Regions from separate parts of the Paenibacillus sp. EKM211P genome, predicted to be linked through region 2. Evidence: predicted binding sites of a transcription regulator. Region 2 holds the regulator's gene; the other holds the start of a gene.
What was found. Region 2 encodes CtsR, which represses protease genes until heat stress. Its sites were predicted from a motif close to ATGGTCAATAAAGGTCAAACA; they were not measured.

Region 1 (7,638 bases), on a different contig from region 2:
TAATAGCGTCCTTGTACGGTTGCAATTTGGCCAATGCCCACTTCCTGAATTTTAGCGACCAGTTGTTGCATAAAGCCTACGCCGCTATCAGGCATAACGTCACGTCCATCCATGAAAGCATGAATGTACACTTCGGTTAATCCTTCTTTTTTAGCCAGATCCAGCATAGCGAACAGATGGCTGATATGGCTATGCACACCACCGTCGGACAGAAGTCCGTACAAGTGAAGTTTAGTGTTGTTCTTCTTCGCATGCTGCACGGCTTTAACCAATGTTTCATTGTCGAAGAACTCGCCTTCACGGATGGACTTCGAAATACGAGTCAAATCTTGATATACGATTCGGCCTGCGCCGATGTTCAAGTGACCTACTTCGGAGTTACCCATTTGTCCTTCCGGCAGACCCACCGCTTCACCAGAAGCCGTCAAAGTAGTATGTGGATACTGTTTTAAATACCGGTCGTAATTCGGTTTGTTGGCCTGTGCAACCGCATTGCCTTCCACAGTGTCACGCAGTCCGAATCCGTCCATAATAATTAAAGCTACCGGTTTTGGTGCTGTCATCTTACTTCGCCCCCTCAACAAGCGCGATGTACGACGCCGGTTGAAGACTGGCACCGCCCACGAGCGCGCCGTCGATATCGCTTTGACCCAGGTACTCAGTAACATTTTCAGGTTTTACACTACCACCGTACTGAATACGTACAGCATTTGCTGTATTTTCATCATACAGCTCTTTAATCAAACTACGGATGTAGGAAATCACTTCATTCGCATCCTGCGAAGTAGAGGATTTGCCTGTTCCGATGGCCCAGATTGGCTCATAAGCAACTACGACTTGTGCTGCTTGATCTTTAGCCAGACCAGCAAAAGCTGCTACAGTTTGCACTTTTACAACTTCTTTGGTTTGACCTGCTTCACGGTCTTCCAGCTTTTCGCCTACACATACAATTGGTGTCAGGCCATGACGGAATGCTGCATGAACCTTTTTGTTCACCGTTTCGTCTGTTTCGTTGAAATACTCACGACGCTCGGAGTGTCCGATCACAACGTAGTCTACGCCCAGATCTTTAAGCATTCCGCCGCTGATTTCACCTGTAAATGCGCCATCTTCTGCAAAGTGCAGGTTTTGTGCGCCGATTTTAATAGATGTGCCTTTTACTGCTTCAACCAGAGCAGGAAGATTTGTAAATGGAGCACATATAACGCTCTCCACTCCTGCAACCTCTGCTTTACCTTTGATCTCTTCGATGAAGGTTTTAGCTTCTGGTACGGTTTTGAACATCTTCCAGTTACCCGCGATAATCGGTGTTCTCAATGGTTTCAACTCCTAACTATTAGGTGCCCTAAAGCCTTTATTACGCGTAATGCGTTTGATTATTTATCGTTAAGTGCAACAACACCCGGAAGTGCTTTGCCTTCCATGAATTCCAGGGATGCGCCGCCGCCAGTGGAGATGTGATCCATTTTGTCAGCCAAGTGGAATTTTTCAGCCGCAGCCGCAGAATCACCGCCACCAATGATGGTGTATGCTTCTGTTGTAGCACAAGCTTCCGCTACTTCACGAGTACCGCCAGCGAAAGGCTCGATTTCAAATACACCCATTGGTCCATTCCAAACAACCAATTTGGAGTTTTTGATAACATCTGCATAAATTTTACGAGTTTTCGGTCCGATATCCACGCCTTCCCAATCTGCAGGAATGCCGTCGATGTCCACAATGTTCGTGTTCGCTGTAGCGCTGAAATCGTCAGAGATAACGATATCCACAGGAAGGTAGAAGTTTTTGCCAAGCTTCTTCGCTTTTTCAATAAATCCAAGAGCTACGTCCAGTTTGGATTCATCCAGCAAAGATTGACCCACTTCATGACCTTGAGCTTTGAAGAATGTATAAGTCAAACCGCCGCCAATAATTACGTTATCTGCAATGTTCAGCAGGTTGTCGATTACGTCGATTTTGTCTTTTACTTTGGAACCACCAATAATGGCTGTAAAAGGACGATCTGGATTCGACAAAGCTTTACCAATAACAGACAACTCTTTTTCCATCAGCAAGCCGGAAACAGCCGGAAGGAAATGCGCGATACCTTCTGTAGAAGCATGAGCACGGTGTGCTGCACCAAAAGCATCATTCACGAAAATGTCAGCCAGTTCAGCAAATTGCTTAGCCAGTTCAGGATCATTTTTCTCTTCTCCTGGGTAGAAGCGTACATTTTCAAGCAATAGCACATCGCCGTTTTGCAGTTCAGCCACTTTCGCTTTAACAGCTTCACCAACTGCTTCGTCCACTTTAACAACTGGCTTTTTCAGCAGTTCGGACAAACGTACACCAGCAGCAGTCAGACGCATGGATTCAACGACTTGACCCTTTGGACGTCCAAAGTGACTCGCCAAAATAACTTTTGCACCTTTTTCAATCAGGTAGTTAATGGTTGGCAAGGTTTCGCGAATACGCTTGTCATCTGTAATTTTACCATCTTCAACCGGAACGTTAAAATCTACACGAACAAACACCCGTTTTCCATTCAGTTCTATATCACGTACGCTCTTTTTGTTCATCTCCATATTCCTCCGCACCCTTATAATTTTACGAAACAGGAATTTAAGGCACATTTTGATATATAAAGAGCGGAAACAATAACACCTGTTTCCGCTCTATGATGTTGCTCGATAAGGAAATTCTTATTTAGCCAATTTAGCGAAGTATTCCAAAGTACGGATCAATTGTGCAGTGTAGGACATTTCGTTGTCGTACCAAGCTACAGTTTTAACCAGTTGTTTGTCGCCAACAGTCAGAACTTTAGTTTGAGTTGCATCAAACAGGGATCCGAAAGTCAGACCTTTGATGTCAGAAGAAACGATTTGATCTTCAGTGTATCCGTAAGTTTCAGGATCGGAAGCTTCTTTCATCGCTGCGTTGATTTCTTCAGCAGTTACGTTTTTCTCCAGAACTGTTACCAGCTCAGTCAGGGAACCTGTTGGTACTGGAACACGTTGAGCTGCGCCATCCAATTTACCTTTCAGCTCAGGGATAACCAGACCGATTGCTTTAGCAGCACCAGTAGTGTTAGGGATGATGTTTTCAGCTGCTGCGCGAGCACGACGGAAGTCACCTTTAGCATGTGGAGCATCCAAAGTGTTTTGGTCGCCAGTGTAAGCGTGAATTGTAGTCATCAAGCCTTCAACGATACCAAATTTGTCTTGCAATGTTTTAGCCATAGGAGCCAGGCAGTTAGTTGTGCAAGAAGCACCGGAAATTACAGTTTCAGATCCGTCCAGAATTTCATGGTTTACGTTGTAAACGACAGTTTTCATGTCGCCAGTAGCTGGAGCGGAGATAACAACCTTTTTAGCGCCGCCTTTCAAATGTTTCTCAGCAGCTTCTTTAGTTGTGAAGAAACCTGTGCATTCCAGAACGATGTCTACACCCAGGTCTCCCCAAGGCAATTCTTCAGGGTTACGGTTAGCCAAAACTTTAACTTCTTTACCGTTTACTTTGAAGAAACCGTCATGTACTTCTACTTCCCCTTGGAAAGTACCTTGTGTTGTATCATATTTCAACAGATGTGCCAGCATTTTGGAATCTGTCAAGTCGTTAATTGCTACTACTTCAATACCTTCTACGTCTTGAATACGGCGGAAAGCAAGGCGTCCAATACGTCCGAAACCGTTAATACCAACTTTAACTGTCATGAGTGAGTTCCTCCCAAAGTTCGTTTAGTTTAGTTTTATATATTCAAGACAGACCCGAAAGCCCGTCAAGACAACACAATTAAAAAACCTTATCAATCTCTTAAATAACGGCTTACAATCTCGGCAGCAGCGCCTTCGTCGGTGACAAGAATGTCTTCCTGTCCGAAACGCAATACCGCATGAATAGCAGCCGCCTTGCTCTTGCCTCCAGCCACACCTAACACCGTCTCCGTGCGCCTGATGTCCTCCAAACGGAGTCCAAGCGTCAGCATTCTGTGAACAACGACGCCGTCTTCGTTAAAATAATAACCAAACGATTCGGCGACCGCGCCCTCATTGCTGATCTGGGCGAAGGTTTCAGGGTCAAGCTTGCGTCTGTGGGCCATTGCTATGGCGTTGCCTATCCCGTGAATGATAATACGACTTTCTCGAATCAGGCTCAATATATCCTGAATATTCGTATCCTCAAGCAAGGAGTTGTAAGCATGATTGCTGAGCAAATCCGGTACATGGAGCAGACGGTATTGAGCGCCGACCTTGCGAGCCATCGTGGAGGCAATTGTATTTGCCTGCATTTCCATGCTCTCTCCCAAACCCCCGCGTGCCGGTACAAACCATCCGCCTTTAAGCGGGCCGTTAGCAGGTAATGTCAGTTGTTCCGCCACATCTGCAATCGTCGTGCCACCTGTTACAGCGACCACGTCCTCGTCATCCATAACACTCAGCAGCGCCTTTGCGCCAGCACGGCCCAGTTCCTGCTTCGCTAACGGTGAAGCATCCGAATCCCCTGGAACGACAACCACCTTCCTCAAACCGTAGGCTTGACGAATCTGATCCTCCAATTGGGACAGGCCGAACAAGTTGTTCGCAATCGGCTCCAGCTGTTCCAGCAGATCCAGTCCTGCTTTGCTCACCTTCATGCCCACACTCTCAATCTCAATTAGCCCTTGCGCTTTAAGGAGATCAGTCTCAGCGCGCAGTACGCGCTCGGTCATATCCAGTGAAGCTGCCAGTGTTCTGCGTCCAATAACTTCGGACAGCATAATCTGATGCAGGATCGTGTACCTTTTTTTCAAAACATCCATGAGGTCGGGCAGAAGCTGCTTCTGTATTTCTAATATCTTTCGCATGCTTTCCACTCCCGCACACTTCTAAGTTCTGTCTCTATGCTATATCTCTAACTGGTCTTAAAATGTCCCGGGATAACTTTTTAAGTCCCACGTATATCTTACCCAATATTTGCTTCACATGCAAGTCTATCTGAACCTATATTTCTCAACTTTTTATGTGAATATGCGCACGTAATAAAAGCTTGCAATTCAATGCCGTATATCATATAATCATCTTTGTTTCCAATTAATTAGTTAGTTGCTTGTAATGTTCATCTGTGCGCCCGTGGTCCAACGGATATGACGTAGGCCTCCGGAGCCTGAGATCGAGGTTCGATTCCTCGCGGGCGCGTCGTTTTATATGATCGGCTAAATGTTCCATATAATGTTTTTAACCAAAAAGAGCGCTGAGCGCTCTTTTTTCAATCAATAGTTTGACTTTCTTTGACTTTTTGTTTGAAATTGTTTATCATGTGGTTAATACGGTAACAGTTTATAAATAGGGATGTGTAATCGGCATATCCACCAAATCCACTAACGATATTTAAGGGAGGTTTTTTGACGTGAGCTATGTTCCTATGGTAGTAGAACAAAGTAACCGCGGCGAACGCGCCTATGACATTTATTCCAGACTGTTGAAGGATCGCATTATTTTGTTGGGCTCGGACGTCAATGACGTTGTAGCCAACTCAATTATTGCACAAATGCTGTTTTTGGCTGCTGAAGATCCTGAAAAAGACATTCACTTGTATATTAACAGTCCTGGCGGTTCCATCACAGCTGGTATGGCCATTTTCGATACGATGCAATACATTAAACCTGACGTATCTACCATTTGTGTAGGTATGGCTGCTTCCATGGGTGCTTTCTTGCTGAATGCAGGTGCCAAAGGCAAGCGTTTTGCCTTGCCAAACAGTGAAATTATGATTCACCAACCACTGGGCGGTGCACAAGGACAGGCAACGGATATCGAAATTCGCGCCCGTCGCATTCTGAAAATGCGTGACAAATTGAACCGCATTCTCGCAGATCGCACAGGTCAACCACTGGAACGCATCGAAAAAGACACAGACCGTGACTATTTCATGTCCGCTGATGATGCCAAAGAATACGGTATTATTGATAAAGTGTTAACTAGCTCCTCTCCAGAAGGTGTATAAGAAAAGTGGTTTACTTCTGAATAGCTGGTAAATAGAAAGGCTGCCTCGGATTTTTGTATCCAGTAGGCAGCCTTTTTGATTTGCTATTTTTTAAAAATATAGGTCATCCAAATTATTGATTTTGTCCCGCAAAAGGCTTTCCGCCCTGAGGTAGCAGTTGAGCGAACGAGTAAGTAAACTCCGGAATTCCATACGCGTATGGGGCATAATCATACAAATCAAACACGATGGTTACTCCACTATTGGTCACATAAAAATTCTGATCTGCGGCCAACTCTTTAAATTTTTCAAAACCTTCGCCAGCCTGGAGCGCATCAATTTTTTTCTTCAAATCAGCATTCAAAAATTTTTTATAGTTCGGATTTGCCTTCAATACGTCAGACAATTGCAGCAGCTTGCCATCAGCGAGCGAGAACGTGTATCCTTTACGCGCCGTCATGCCATGTGCGCCACCTGTATACGAGTAGTCCTGCATAATCACACTTAGAATACCGTCCTTGTTATAGGCAATTGCAAAATCATTCTCGAAATCATACGGTCTTTCTGCTGTAACCTCTCCCTCTGCCACCATCTTTTTGCCTGCTGCCAATACTGTCTCTGCATGCTTTTTTAGCACATTATTAATGGTCTGTTGAGCCTCAGGATTCAGCTGGCTGCCGCTGATTTGTGGATACTTAATCTTATAAGATACCTTTGCATTGCTCGAAGCTGGAAGCGTCTGAGATGCAATTGTGATTGGATTTAGCTGGCTTTTACTCAATGTTACGGTTTTCTGAGCTGCATTCCACTGAGCATCGATACCCAGATAGTCTTTCAGCAGACTCATAGGAATGTACAGCTTCCCGGCGATCATTTTGGCATCCATGCTGCGCGTGTTGATTCCGTTCACATTGACATAGGCATCCGAGGAGGAGACCACGATATAGAGCTTGTTGTACCCACTCCCCACTGTATATGTCCCTTCTTTGGTGTCATAGCTCACCGGAATTCCCAAGCTGTCACGCAGTGCTGCCACTGGAATCATGGTGTTCCCGTTCACTTGAATACCTTTAGCGGCCAACGTTTTACCATTCCATTGGATGGCGATCCCTGGTTGCTGTGTTGTCGCTTGCTGCTGTTTGGTCGATGCTGCCCCAATATAGGAAACGGGAATAACCGCAACCCCTGCTAAAATTCCCGCTGCCAGCAATGCTGAGCCCCATTTTTTTGTATGTTTGTTCATCGTAAGTATTCCTCCTATTGCAAATCTGTATAATCTATGTGTTTTGATCACTTTTCTTATTATATCTATACCCTATTGTATGTAGTTTACAATCTGTACACTCACTGATTTCAATCTGTACACCTAACAGCCATTAGCTATGACAGACTCATTACAAAACGGTTTCAATAGACAAAAGAAGCCAACAAGTCACCCTGCAATGTTGCAGGCGCTTGCGGCTCCGTTTAATGGCCTATACTAGTTCATCTCATATTGGGCAGACACTTGGACTTTCACCGTTACTTGGCCCGACTGTATCTCTGTTCCGCCACTCATATCCATGAGCGCTTTGGACATGGCATTCTCACGTTGTGTGAAAACCTGAGCTTCCCCGCCATCTACTGTCACATTCACCAGAGCCCCTAAGCCGCGTTTAGCTGATTTTGCTACGGCACTGGCTTTGGATTGAGCGTTAT
Region 2 (7,638 bases):
ACACAGTAGCTGACTTGGAACTGGGAATTCAGTCATTAACAACTTTAATGCTTGGCTATCAGCAAGCTGATAACCTGTTTAATTGGGGGCGCATTGAAGGAAGCAGTGAGTCTGTGGCTGCACTTAAACGTGTAATACCAACAAAACGAACGTTCCTATTGGATTTTTTCTGATAAAGGCCAATTAGATATTCTTAATGCTCAACTCTTTTTAACCAAATTGGATGTGGGATATCATAATTATTCAAAGCTCTTTCCATAATGGGAAGAGTTTTTTTGTTCTAGGGTATAAAACATAATTAGATTGCGAAAAATGGTATTGACCCCTTGGCAAAAATGAAATATGTGCTATAATACAAATATAGTCAAAGAAAGTCAAAGTCAATTAGAACCAGTGTGAATCTACAGAAGTATAACAATAATGACATGATTTGCGTATAGTTAGGAGCTGCTTCTTATGGACAGAAGAGAAGTGTATGATTTATCGCAAATAAAGGTCACACTAGAAACGAAACGGTACAATTCCAATGGATGTAGAACAGGCAATAGCCTGAATACAGCTTAGATTCGTGACTATACCGTTTGGTTAAGTTCAATATACGGCGGACTCTGTGGAGCGTGAAATGTACTTGAATACTTGCGTTTCCGTTAGTGGAGGATGATGAAATGCGCAATGTTTCCGACATTATTGAACAATATTTGAAGAGCATGCTGCTGGAAAGTCCCCAAGGCTTAGTGGAGATTCAGCGCAATGATCTGGCTGACCGCTTTTCCTGCGTACCGTCGCAAATTAATTATGTAATTAGTACCCGGTTTACGCTGGAAAAAGGTTATGTGGTGGAAAGTAAACGCGGTGGTGGAGGTTATATTCGGATTCAGCGAATTCAATTGCCTGCACAGCATGCGATCCATACACACCTTCATCAGAGCATCGGGGAGGAAATTAGCCAATCGGCAGCAGAAGGATTGATTTATCAGTTAGAGGAAGCTCATTTTTTAAGTAAAAGGGAAGCGGGTCTAATAAAGGCTGCTTTATCAAGAGATACATTATTGCTGAAGCTTCCCTATCGTGACCAACTGCGAGCAAGATTGCTTAAGGCTATGCTGATCTCGTTGCTGGCGGCCAAATAGCTAGTATCCATTAACCAGTGAATAGAGATTTGCAATTCAGATGTAGGGATTTGTAAAAATCCTGACGTTGAAGGAGGTGCTTTTATGCTGTGCCAAGAATGTAATATGCGGCCGGCAACTTTGCATTTCACCAAAATTGTGAATGGCGAAAAGACAGAGTTTCATATTTGTGAGACATGTGCGAAGGAAAAAGGGGAGATGATCCCTGGAACACCTAATGGCTTTTCGATTCATAGCTTGTTGTCGGGGATGTTGGATTTTGACTCCAGCACAAAGAGCCAGTCTTCAGGTCACAGTGTTCCCCAAAATCTACAATGCAAGGATTGCGGTATGACTTATACACAGTTTAGTAAGCTAGGACGCTTTGGATGTCCATCATGCTATCAATATTTTGATAGTCGCCTGGACCCTCTGTTCAAGCGTGTGCATGGTAGTACGAGTCATGTTGGGAAAGTTCCGGTCCGTACTGGAGGCCGATTAAAGGTTAAACGGCAAATTGATGATTTGAAAAAAGAGATGCAACAACACATTGTACAGGAAGAATTCGAATCAGCTGCTGAGCTTAGGGATCAAATCAGAAAGCTTGAAAAAGAAATGACTGAAGAGTAAAGTTTGTGAAGAGTAGGAGGGAATGCGTGATGCCCAATATCCGATTTACGGAAAAGCCGCTAAGTGATTGGATGCGTGGTGATGCTGCGGATTCGGAGATTGTCATTAGTAGCCGGGTAAGAATTGCGCGTAACTTGCAGCATCTGCCTTTTCCCATGCTTGCTACCAACCAGCAGTCGGAAGAAGTGCTTCAACGCTTAACGGATATCCTTCAGTATGATGATTTGCGTCGTTTTGGTACTTTTCATACCTTGAAAATATCCGAGTTGGATGAGATCGACAAACAGGTACTGGTTGAGAAGCACTTGATTAGTCCTAATTTGGCGAACGAATCTCGCAACGGTGCTGTGTTGATTAGTGATGATGAATCAGTTAGTGTTATGATAAATGAAGAGGATCATCTGCGTATTCAGTGCTTATATCCGGGATGTCAGGTTAGAGAAGCTTGGGAACGTGCTATGGTCATTGATGATGCATTTGAAGCGCATGTTGATTATGCATTTGATGATCGGAGAGGTTTTCTGACCAGTTGCCCGACGAATGTCGGCACAGGTATGAGAGCTTCGGTGATGATGCATTTGCCCGCATTGGTCATGACTCATCAAATCAATCGTATATTGTCCGCTGTTTCACAGGTGGGTCTTACAGTTCGCGGTATTTATGGTGAAGGCAGCGAAGCAGTTGGGAATTTGTTTCAGGTATCCAATCAGATTACCTTGGGACAAACCGAAGCGGAAATTATCGAGAATCTACATGGCGTGGTGCTGCAAATTATAGAGCACGAACGTTCTGCCAGAGAACGATTGATGAATGAATCCATGCTGCGGATTACAGATCGGGTGATGCGTTCATTCGGTATTTTGTCATATGCAGCAGTTTTGGATTCCAAGGAGGCTGCACAGCGGCTGTCCGATGTACGTCTCGGTGTAGATTTAGGAATTTTGGAGCGTCCTTCCATTGCAGCGATGAATGAGCTTAATGTGATGACGCAACCCGGCTTTTTACAAAAAAGCTTTGGGGATAAAATGAATACCGGTGAGCGCGATATGTACCGGGCGAAGCTGATCCGGCAAAAATTAGGCACAACCCTTTAATATATAGAATGAACTGAAATACACACTGTGGAGGTGCAGGATATATGATGTTTGGAAGATTTACGGAACGTGCACAGAAAGTGCTTGCCTTGGCCCAGGAAGAAGCTGTTCGATTGGGACACAACAACATTGGCACAGAGCACATTTTGCTAGGACTCATTCGTGAAGGTGAAGGAATAGCAGCGAAAGCCTTAATCGGTTTAGGGCTGGGACTGGAAAAAATCCAGGATGAAGTGGAAACACTGATTGGACGCGGTCAAGAGCAACCGACGAACATTGCCTATACTCCACGTGCCAAGAAAGTCATTGAGCTGTCTATGGACGAAGCACGTAAATTGGGTCATACCTATGTAGGTACCGAGCATATTTTGCTAGGCCTTATTCGTGAAGGTGAAGGCGTAGCAGCACGTGTACTGAACAACCTGGGTATCAGTCTGAACAAAGCGCGTCAGCAAGTGCTTCAATTGCTCGGTAGCAGCGAGGCGGTTTCCAGCCATCACGGTGCTCCAGCTAATGTCAGCACACCAACTCTGGACAGTCTGGCACGCGATCTGACGGCTTCTGCGAAGGAAAATAACCTGGACCCCGTTATTGGGCGCAGCAAGGAAATTGAGCGCGTTATTCAAGTGCTCAGCCGCCGTACAAAGAACAACCCTGTTTTGATCGGTGAACCTGGGGTAGGTAAAACGGCGATTGCCGAAGGATTGGCACAAAAAATCATAGCGAATGAAATTCCCGAAACGTTGCGCGACAAACGCGTAATGACACTCGATATGGGTTCTGTAGTAGCAGGTACTAAGTATCGTGGTGAATTTGAGGATCGCTTGAAGAAGATTATGGACGAGATTCGTCAAGCTGGAAATATCGTATTGTTCATTGATGAGCTGCATACACTGATTGGTGCTGGTGGAGCGGAAGGCGCAATTGATGCGTCCAACATCCTGAAACCTGCTCTGGCACGTGGCGAGCTGCAATGTATCGGTGCCACCACGCTGGATGAATACCGCAAATATATTGAGAAAGATGCTGCTTTGGAGCGTCGTTTTCAACCTATAACCGTGGATCAACCTTCTCCAGAAGAAGCGATTCAAATCTTGTATGGTCTGCGCGACCGTTACGAAGCGCATCACCGTGTGAAAATCACTGATGAGGCTATTGAAGCTGCAGTAAGATTGTCAGATCGTTATATTACGGATCGCTTCCTACCGGATAAGGCTATTGACCTTATTGATGAAGCGGGCTCCAAGGTAAGGCTCAATTCCTATACAGTACCGCCAAACCTGAAACAGCTGGAAAACCGTCTGGAGGATATCCGTAAGGAAAAAGATTCAGCGGTACAAAGCCAGGAGTTTGAAAAGGCAGCTGCGCTGCGCGATACAGAGCAAAAAATTCGTGAAGAGCTGGATGTCACTAAAAACCAATGGAAAGAACAACAGGGGCGTACAGATTCCGAAGTTACACCAGAGGATATTGCTCAGGTTGTTGCCATCTGGACTGGTGTCCCAGTCAGCAAGCTGAAGGAAGAAGAAACACATCGTTTGCTGAATATGGAGCAACTGTTGCATGAACGGGTGATTGGGCAGGACGAAGCTGTTAAGGCAGTAAGTCGGGCGATTCGCCGGGCACGCGCCGGTCTGAAAGATCCGAAACGTCCAATTGGCTCCTTTATTTTCCTCGGTCCAACTGGGGTTGGTAAAACAGAGCTGGCACGCGCCTTGGCTGAATCTATGTTTGGTGATGAAAATGCGGTTATCCGTATTGATATGTCCGAATATATGGAGAAACACTCCACATCCCGTTTGGTAGGAGCGCCTCCAGGATACGTAGGATATGAAGAAGGTGGCCAACTGACTGAAAAGGTACGTCGTAAGCCTTACTCTGTTGTGTTGCTGGATGAAATTGAAAAAGCACACCCGGAAGTATTCAATATTCTGCTGCAAGTGTTGGAGGATGGACGTCTGACGGATTCCAAAGGACGTGTTGTTGACTTCCGTAACACTCTCATCATCCTAACATCCAACGTTGGTGCACAGGCGATCAAGCGTAACTCCACGCTTGGCTTTACAGCTGTTGTGGACGCTGGGGCGGATTACGATAACATGAAGGGCAAAGTGATGGATGAACTGAAGAAGAGCTTCCGTCCTGAGTTCTTGAATCGGATAGATGAAATTATCGTGTTCCATTCTCTTGAAGAAAAACATATTGCCGAAATTGTTTCACTCATGTCTGAGGAGCTGCGTAAGCGTCTGAATGAGTATGAGGTTGACTTTGAGTTGACAGACAAGGCTAAGAATTTCCTTGCCAAGGAAGGCTTCGATCCAGCGTATGGTGCGCGTCCATTGCGTCGTGCAATCCAGAAGCATATTGAAGATCGCCTGTCCGAGGAACTGTTGACTGGAAACATTTCTAAAGGCGACTCTCTCTATATTGATGAAGAGAACGGTGCATTGACAGTAACGAAAAAGGATAATGTATCCGCGAAGTCCTAAAGCAGTTTAGTAAATAAAACATTAGAAAAGGGTGTCTCGCAGGCTGGAAAGCTATTGCGAAGGCACCCTTTTTGTGTATTGAACACCTTGAAAGGGTAGGGTAAAAGCTTTGGGAAAGTTTGTGATATTGCTTTACGTCCGCCAAGCTTCAATGGTAAACTTTTATTGTTACAGCTCTTTCAGGTGCTGTGTGAAGATAAAATTGACATCATCGTTGTCAAGAAGGAGCCAAGGAATAAAGTATGGCTAAAGTGAAAACTAAATTTTCCTGTACAGAATGTGGCTATGAATCGCCTAAATGGTACGGAAAATGTCCTGGATGCCAGGCATGGAATTCCATGGTCGAAGAAACGGAAAGCGTTGTAAAAACTCAAGGAATGGGATCTTCCCTTCTTACTCATAGCACAAAAGACAAACCGCTTCCTATTATTGAAGTGGAGAGTGGCAAAGAAACACGAATTTTGACGGGAATTGGTGAATTAAATCGTGTACTCGGTGGAGGTGTGGTGCCAGGTTCACTTGTTCTGGTGGGTGGAGACCCGGGGATCGGTAAGTCTACGCTTATGCTGCAAACCTCTAATGAGCTGGCTTTAACTGGTTTAAAGGTACTCTACGTGTCTGGTGAGGAATCCGTCCGCCAAACGAAGCTACGTGCAGATCGCCTCGGTGCTTTGTCTCCCAGTCTGTACGTATTATGTGAGACGAATTTGGAGACGATTGAAGAAGCAGTGGACAGCTTGAAGCCGGAGTTTTTGGTCATCGACTCGATACAGACTGTATATTTGCCTGAGGTGACAAGTGCGCCTGGTAGTGTAGCTCAGGTGCGCGAGTGTACTTCACGATTTATGCGGATTGCCAAGGGATTAGGTATTGCTACAGTACTGGTAGGGCATGTGACCAAAGAAGGCGCTATTGCAGGTCCGCGTTTGTTGGAGCATATGGTCGATTGTGTACTTTATTTTGAAGGAGAGCGCCATCATACGTATCGGCTGTTGCGTGCGGTTAAGAATCGTTTCGGTTCTACGAATGAAATTGGTATTTTTGAAATGGCCGAAAGTGGTTTGCGTGAGGTGGCGAATCCTTCTGAGCTCTTCCTGTCCGAACGGCCACTGGGGGTGGCTGGTTCCACAGTCGTTGCCAGTATGGAGGGAACCCGACCTGTATTGGTTGAACTGCAAGCACTCATTGCGGCTACGCATTTTCCATCTCCACGCCGAATGGGTACGGGGATTGACCATCATCGGATGGGATTAATCATTGCCGTACTAGAAAAGCGGATGGGCATGTTTTTGCAAAACCAGGACGCTTATCTCAATGTTGCTGGAGGCGTAAAGCTGGATGAACCAGCGGTGGATTTAGCCATAGCGGTGAGCATTGCTTCCAGCTTTAGGGATGCTCCTACCAAGCCGTACGATGTGATTTTTGGTGAAGTAGGACTGACAGGCGAGGTGCGGGCTGTATCCCGAGCAGAACAGCGAGTGCGAGAAGCAGAGAAATTAGGTTTCAAACGGGTGATCATGCCCGAGAAAAGCTTGAAGGGCTGGACACATCCAAAAGGGATACAAATTATCGGAGTTGGAACGGTGGCAGATGCACTGGCAGCCGCATTAGATTAGGGGGCATTGAGGATGAAGGAAGCGAGCCAACTGGATAAAATGAACGATTTGCTACGGCTTGTGGCACCGGGAACTCCCTTTCGCGACGGATTGGAAAACGTTTTGCGTGCCAAAACGGGTGCTCTTCTGGTCGTTGGCTATAGCCCGGAAGTAATGGAAGTCGTGGATGGCGGTTTCTCTATTAATTGTGACTTTTCGCCGAACTATTTGTATGAGCTGGCTAAAATGGACGGCGCAATCATATTGAGTGAGGATTTAAAGCGAATTTTATATGCCAATACGCAATTGATTCCCGATTCCTCCATTTCGTCCATAGAAACAGGGATTCGGCATCGGACGGCGGAACGAGTTGCAAAGCAGACTGGCAAACTGGTTGTGTCTATTTCCCAGCGTCGTAATATTATTACGTTGTATCAGGGGACTTTACGGTATGCGCTCAAGGAAATCGGGGTTATTTTAACGAAAGCTAATCAGGCTATTCAGACGTTAGAAAAATATAGATCCGTATTGGGGCAAGCCTCAACGAATTTAACTGCATCTGAATTCGAAGAACTGGTTACCATGCCGGAGGTCGTTAATGTCATTCAACGGATCGAAATGGTGCTGCGCATCAAAATGGAGATCAAACGATTTATTAACGAGCTCGGGAATGAGGGCAGGCTGATTAGCATGCAGATGGAGGAGCTTGTCAGTAATATCG

Region 1: a site for CtsR is predicted at 5,233-5,253, ahead of clpP (ATP-dependent Clp endopeptidase proteolytic subunit ClpP). Genes of this name have one in related genera too.

Annotation. Positions count from the first base shown of each region.
Region 1 covers NZ_JAAMNS010000006.1:199,148-206,785, forward strand. The annotation lists gene gpmI (2,3-bisphosphoglycerate-independent phosphoglycerate mutase) at 1-563, opposite strand, end outside; gene tpiA (triose-phosphate isomerase) at 565-1,317, opposite strand; gene G9G57_RS12330 (phosphoglycerate kinase) at 1,377-2,558, opposite strand; gene gap (type I glyceraldehyde-3-phosphate dehydrogenase) at 2,682-3,692, opposite strand; gene G9G57_RS12340 (sugar-binding transcriptional regulator) at 3,785-4,822, opposite strand; tRNA gene G9G57_RS12345 (tRNA-Arg) at 5,082-5,153, shown strand; gene clpP (ATP-dependent Clp endopeptidase proteolytic subunit ClpP) at 5,365-5,961, shown strand; gene G9G57_RS12355 (PdaC/SigV domain-containing protein) at 6,074-7,183, opposite strand; gene G9G57_RS12360 (SIMPL domain-containing protein) at 7,421-7,638, opposite strand, start outside.
Region 2 covers NZ_JAAMNS010000025.1:1,253-8,890, forward strand. The annotation lists gene G9G57_RS24225 (GNAT family N-acetyltransferase) at 1-173, shown strand, start outside; gene G9G57_RS24230 (CtsR family transcriptional regulator) at 666-1,130, shown strand; gene G9G57_RS24235 (UvrB/UvrC motif-containing protein) at 1,215-1,739, shown strand; gene G9G57_RS24240 (protein arginine kinase) at 1,769-2,833, shown strand; gene clpC (ATP-dependent protease ATP-binding subunit ClpC) at 2,878-5,322, shown strand; gene radA (DNA repair protein RadA) at 5,565-6,938, shown strand; gene disA (DNA integrity scanning diadenylate cyclase DisA) at 6,951-7,638, shown strand, end outside.